DNA from 3 places in the Shewanella polaris genome. Region 1 is predicted to be linked to each of the others. Evidence: predicted binding sites of a transcription regulator. Region 1 holds the regulator's gene; each other region holds the start of a gene.
What was found. The regulator NrdR, encoded in region 1, represses ribonucleotide reductase genes. The targets are predictions, from matches to a motif close to AAACACNANATNTNGTGTTT.

Region 1 (2,282 bases):
TTAGCTGGCCCACGCGGCGGGATTATTATTTCTGCAGCCGATGACGAAGTGTTATACAAAAAACTTAACTCTGCGGTATTCCCAGGTGGCCAAGGCGGCCCGTTAATGCATGTTATCGCGGGTAAAGCGGTTGCATTTAAAGAGGCATTAGAGCCAGAGTTTAAAGTATATCAACAACAAGTGGTTAAAAATGCAAAAGCTATGGTTGAAGTGTTTTTAGCTCGCGGTTATAAAATCGTCTCTGGTGGTACAGAAAACCATTTAATGTTGGTGGACTTAATTGGCCGTGATTTAACAGGTAAAGAAGCTGATGCTGCATTGGGTAATGCAAACATTACTGTTAACAAAAACTCAGTGCCAAACGATCCGCGTTCACCGTTTGTTACTTCTGGTATCCGCATTGGTTCACCGGCTATTACTCGTCGCGGCTTTAAAGAAGCTGAAGCAAAAGAATTAACCGGTTGGATTTGCGATATTTTAGATGATGTATCTGACACTGCAGTTATTGAGCGCGTTAAAGGCCAAGTATTGGCCTTGTGTGCTAAATTCCCTGTATATGGTTAATCGCTATTGATGATAGGCATACAGGTTTAGGTTAACCTTGTGTCGCAAATAGGATAAACTTTAATGGCCGCTAATTGTTAGCGGCCATTTTTTTTCTGCAGGAGGTTCAATGCATTGCCCTTTTTGTAGCGCGACCGATACCAAAGTTATAGATTCTCGTTTAGTGGCAGATGGTCACCAAGTCCGTCGCCGCCGGGAATGTACCGAATGCCATGAACGTTTTACCACATTTGAAGGCGCTGAATTAGTCATGCCTCGCGTCATAAAACGCGACGGAACTCGGCAACCCTTTGATGAAGATAAGCTGCGTGGAGGCATGTTGCGGGCAGTTGAAAAACGTCCAGTCTCAATTGATGAAATAGAGCAAGCTCTCACCAAAATCAAATCAACATTGCGAGCCACTGGCGAACGTGAAGTTAACTCTGAAATGATTGGTAATCTAATGATGGAACAGTTAATGAGCCTTGATAAGGTTGCCTACATTCGCTTTGCGTCTGTGTACCGAGCCTTTGAAGATGTGTCTCAATTTGGTGAAGCCATAGCTAAACTGCAAAAATAATTACTGATTAAAGCAATGTTTATCGTGTGATGTGTCACTCGTGTAAATAACATCGCATCGGAAAAGAGATACCTACCATGCCTAACTGGTCTAGCTTCGATATTGAAATGATGAGCCGTGCCATTATGTTGGCAGAGCGGGGACGTTATACCACTCGGCCCAATCCTTGTGTGGGATGTGTGATTGTTGCTGATGGACAGATTATTGGTGAAGGTTTTCATCAACGAGCAGGCCAAGGGCATGCCGAAGTCAATGCTCTTCAAATGGCGTTTGATAATGGCTTTTCTACCGAAGGCGCGACCGCTTATGTCACTCTTGAACCTTGTAGTCATTATGGCCGCACGCCACCTTGCGCTTTAGGCTTGATAAACGCCAAGGTAGCTAGAGTTGTGGTTGCTGTTACTGATGCTAACCCAGAAGTGTCTGGCAGAGGTATTAACATGCTTCGTGATGCAGATATTCAGGTTGATGTGGGATTACTGACAGAACAAGCTTATGCGCTTAACCTTGGTTTTATGAAGCGGATGAAGACAGGACTTCCTTGGGTTACGGTTAAAATAGCCGCCAGTTTAGACGGTAAAACTGCGTTATCTAATGGGGTATCAAAGTGGATTACCGGTGAAGCTGCACGAGCAGATGTACAAAAGTATCGTGCTAGCCATTGCGCATTAATCACCGGTGTTGAAACCATTCTTGTTGATGATCCTAGCTTAAATGTTCGCTATGAAGCGTTAGGTGAACTAACTACTCATCATACCAAAGATGAAATATTCCAACCTTTAAGAGTGGTGCTCGATAGTCGAGCAAGATTAACTGCAGCTCAACAGTTGTTTGCGATTAAAAGTCCGATATTGTTAGTTTCTGGTCGTCATTATGCAGACAGTGTTAAAGCGACATTTCCTGAGCATGTGTCTTTTTTAGTATTAGAGTGTGACTCGTCAGGTAGAATCCCGTTATTAGCCTTGCTAACGTATTTAGGTGAAAATGCTAATGCTGTATTGGTTGAAGCGGGCGCCACTTTAGCTGGGGCATTTGTCGCTCAAAACTTAGCTGACGATATCGTACTTTATCAGGCGCCTAAACTATTAGGCAGCCATGGACGGAATATGTTGCAGTTACCTGATTATAATGCAATGGAGCAAATTCCTGCATTGCACTT
Region 2 (2,282 bases), 1.7 Mb from region 1:
AACACCGTCTTTAATGGCAAAGACCAATTTAGGAAATACTGCGGTTTTACGGTTTTTACCTAGGCCAGCCATACGTACAGTTAGCATTGATTTTTGAATTAAGCGACACTCCCATGACACACCTAACCCAAAACCGAAAGTAACAAACGGTGTTTGGCCATTAGCGGTATGCAAGGTGTTGACTTCATATTCAAGTGACTGGAATGCGTCATGACATTCTTTTTCAGTTTGCGTCATCGCATAACCTTCTACGTCAGCCACTTGCCATTTTTTTGCCACTACAAGATGTTTTTGATAGCTGATTTGTACAAACTCAGCTAACACTTCATCAATACGGTTAATCGTTGTGCCACCATAAATATGGCTGGCCACCTGGGCAATAATTTGTGCCGTAACCGCCGTTGCGGTAGAAATAGATTTTGGCGGCTCAATTTCAGCATTACCCATTTTAAAGCCATGGGTTAACATGCCAGCCAAATCGATTAACATGCAGTTAAACATTGGGAAAAACGGTGCGTAATCTAAGTCGTGATAATGAATTTCACCCTTTTCATGTGCTTCGACAACATCTTTAGGTAACAAATGAGTTTTAGCATAATGCTTAGCAACAATACCAGCGAGAAGATCACGTTGAGTTGGAATAACTTTGGCGTCTTTATTGGCATTTTCATTTAAAATTGAGTTGTCTGATTGCTCAACTAAGCCTCGAATCGCACAATTTAATTTACTTTGTGCTTCACGGTGTTTGTCTCTGTCATGACGGTATTCTATGTAATGACGTGCTACCGATTTAAAAGGCCCCGACATCAGTAAATTTTCAACGGCTTCTTGTAGTTCGAGAATATCCACTTCAGTTTTCGCAGCCATTTGCTGTTCAACCGTTTGTGCTAACTGCAATGCATATTGGTCATCGGCTTGACCCGCAGAGTCCATAGCGGCCACCACAGCTTCTTTAATACGACATCCATCAAATGCAGTACGACATCCATCTCTTTTCACTACAACTAGCATACGGCCACCCTCGAAAGCACTACATATAGCGCTTAAATTCAACATAAACACAAGATAGAGGGTATTAGACACGCTAATCCTGAGCGTTACTTTGATCCAGATCATAATTGTCGGCAGTACTTATAGTGAAAAATACCTTGCTGTTAGCCATAAATAATGTAGGGATTTACAGAGAACAAATACCACAGAAAAATTTAAAATTGTTTAACGAAATAGGATGTCTTTAGCTATAAAGCCTGTCATGTCCAAACGTCCCTAGTGTGTTAGCCTAAGACCATATTAATCACTATTAATGGATAATGACCCATTGATATCGACTAACTAATTGATTACTAATAGCGGTTTTATCGATAGACGCAAAGGTTAAGAAGAAAAAAGAAGTTAACTAGGAAAGTCATAATCAATGCAATTCTCGGAACCGACATGCCTATAGAGAAAAGATAGATAAGTTGCCCGACAGTAAGACGCAAGATATTAATAATCTAGGACAATGATGTACATTAAATAATAGACTTTATGTATAAAAGGCCTAATACATTAATAAAGCAGCATTTACACCAAGAGGCAGTGCCACGCATAGACATGCAAGCACTACCAGAATTGGAGACCGCTATTTGTTATTTAATGTCGCTTTAAGTAAATGTTGAATATCCATTACAGCTTGTTCGCCAGCTATAATGGCTTCTTTGGCACGATGAAACTCCATAGTGCCAATATCACCGACATCAGGAACAATACAAATATCAGGTGGCTCGCCCATTAAACGTGAGCGTTTATGGCGTTGCTCTAAAATATCCATTGATTGCGACATAACAGCCAACATACCTGGATGGGATTTTGAACTGCCAAGAGCAAACTTATCAGATAAGCCATTCATGTAATCTTTGCCTTTACCCCATAAATCCATAAAGCCAGATTCAAGCTCGCGCTTTTCATCGATAGGCTCAGACTTAGTCGCTTTTCGGCTTTTTACTTGCTCTGGAATTAAATGCATTTGCCCACGACGATGACCGTTTAAATCCACCGCAATAACGATATCGACTCCCATAGAACGCGCTAATGACACTGGCACAGGGTTAACTACGGCACCATCAACTACCCAGCGGTTTCCTTGCTGAACAGGCGGCAAAAAACCCGGCATTGAACACGAGGCTCGAACCGCATGGCGTAAGTCACCTTCTTTAAACCAAATTTCTTGACCAGAATATAAATCTGTTGCCACTGCGGCAAAGGGACGCTTCAGTTGTTCAATGTTAAGATCACCAATGCGA
Region 3 (2,282 bases), 1.3 Mb from region 1:
CTTATGGGGTGGTGACCAATAAACCTGCTCGTTTTGCTCGACCTCTCATTGAAAAACTAAATTTAACTCATCAGCTTAAAGCAATCATTAGTGGTGACAGCACCCGTTATGCCAAACCACATACGGCACCAATGTTGTTAGCGGCGCAGCAAATAGCAACACCACCAGAACATATTTTGTATTTAGGTGACGCAGAGCGTGATTTAGTCGCTGCACATAATGCTAATATGCTTGGAGGTGTCGCGCTTTGGGGATATTTATCACCCCATGATACGCCCGATTTATGGCCGTCAAGATGTCAATTTAAACACGGTGCATCGTTAAAACAATTTTTTGCAGAATAATGACATTCAGTGATGGGATATCAACAAATGAGTCTTTATGGTGAATCACCAATTATTGATTATGATCACGATCACTTGACGATCAAAAGTGGTAAAAGATCAATATAAAAATGAGCATAATTTATTGATCGCTGTTTATTGTAGCGATCGAATTTTTCTCATTTAACGGTTGAAAAAATATCACTTATCAAAAACTCGTTATAAATTTGGGCTCTAGGGTTAGCCGTCACTAACCCTGCGGTTTATCCTCAAGTTATCCACAACAAGTTAATGAAATTGTGGCTTGCAAAAAGGCTCAAACCTCATTATCTTGTATCTAAGATTTTAAATAGCACCATATCTTGTGTGTGGCTGACAATCAAAACACTACGCCTTTACATTATAAAGAACGTAGATGCTAACTAAATGTATTGGTATTTATACTATGTTGTGAATACATTAAGCTTGATTGTTTTAACATGGAATTGTTTTGTAACTGATTCGGATCGAATCCAGCAGCACGGCATCCAACAACAGATCACATGTTTTGATATAGAACCAAGGCCTCTCTTCAATGAATAGCAATATGACAGTCACTAAACGCAGTGGCGAACGTGAACCGATCGATTTAGATAAAATTCATCGCGTGATCACTTGGGCAGCCAAGGGATTAAAAAACGTCTCAGTATCTGAAGTAGAACTTCGATCTCACCTGCAGTTTTTTGACGGCATTCCGACTGAAGCCATTCATGAAACCATCATTAAAGCAGCGGCTGATTTGATCTCCCCAGAATCACCTGATTACCAATTTTTGGCAGCCCGTTTAGCGGTATTCCATTTACGTAAAAGAGCCTTTGGTCAATTTGAACCGCCTAAGTTATATGATCATGTCACCAAGTTGGTTGATATTGGTAAATATGACAAGCATATATTGGCTGACTATAGCCGCGAAGAACTAGACATTCTTGATACCTATATTGATCACTGGCGTGACATGAACTTCTCGTATGCAGCAGTAAAGCAACTTGAAGGTAAATACCTAGTACAAAATCGTGTGTCTCATGAAATATATGAAAGCGCACAGTTTTTGTACATTTTGGTAGCAGCATGTTTGTTTGCTCGATATCCGAAAGAAATCCGTCTGAAATACATTAAAGATTTCTACGATGCGACATCTTTATTTAAGATTTCTCTGCCTACGCCAATTATGGCAGGCGTACGTACACCTACCCGTCAGTTCAGTTCATGTGTATTAATTGAGTGTGATGACAGCTTAGATTCAATCAATGCAACCGCATCTTCTATCGTTAAATACGTGAGCCAACGCGCTGGTATTGGTATTAATGCTGGTCGTATTCGTGCCTTAGGCAGCCCTATTCGTGGCGGCGAAGCATTCCACACAGGTTGTTTACCCTTTTATAAATATTTCCAAACTGCGGTTAAGTCTTGCTCTCAAGGCGGCGTACGTGGTGGTGCGGCTACCCTTTTCTATCCTTTATGGCATTTAGAAGTTGAATCGCTACTTGTATTGAAAAACAACCGTGGTGTTGACGATAACCGTGTACGTCATCTTGACTACGGTGTGCAGTTAAACAAATTAATGTACCAACGTTTGATTAAAGGTGAATACATTAGCCTATTCAGTCCATCAGACGTGCCTGGCCTTTACGATGCATTCTTTGAAGATCAAGTCGAATTTGAACGTTTATATCTTCAGTATGAGCAAGACAGCAGTGTCCGTAAAAAACAAATTAAAGCCGTTGAACTGTTTTCATTGATGATGCAAGAGCGTGCTTCTACTGGCCGTATTTATATTCAAAACGTAGATCATTGTAATACCCACAGTCCATTCGATTCAAAAGTGGCACCAATTAAGCAATCTAACTTGTGTTTAGAAATTGCCTTGCCGACTAAGCCACTGAATAACATCAATGATCCAGACGGTGAAATTGCGTTATG

Region 2: the regulator NrdR is predicted to act here: its motif matches at 1,057-1,076, upstream of nrdD (anaerobic ribonucleoside-triphosphate reductase).
Region 3: the regulator NrdR is predicted to act here: its motif matches at 674-693, upstream of nrdA (class 1a ribonucleoside-diphosphate reductase subunit alpha).

What each region holds. Positions count from the first base shown of each region.
Region 1 is NZ_CP041036.1:3,434,387-3,436,668, reverse strand. Features, by position in the region: gene glyA (serine hydroxymethyltransferase) at 1-564, shown strand, start outside; gene nrdR (transcriptional regulator NrdR) at 674-1,123, shown strand; gene ribD (bifunctional diaminohydroxyphosphoribosylaminopyrimidine deaminase/5-amino-6-(5-phosphoribosylamino)uracil reductase RibD) at 1,201-2,282, shown strand, end outside.
Region 2 is NZ_CP041036.1:1,736,182-1,738,463, reverse strand. Features, by position in the region: gene nrdD (anaerobic ribonucleoside-triphosphate reductase) at 1-1,011, opposite strand, end outside; gene rssA (patatin-like phospholipase RssA) at 1,622-2,282, opposite strand, start outside.
Region 3 is NZ_CP041036.1:2,122,344-2,124,625, reverse strand. Features, by position in the region: gene FH971_RS09285 (HAD family hydrolase) at 1-344, shown strand, start outside; gene nrdA (class 1a ribonucleoside-diphosphate reductase subunit alpha) at 898-2,282, shown strand, end outside.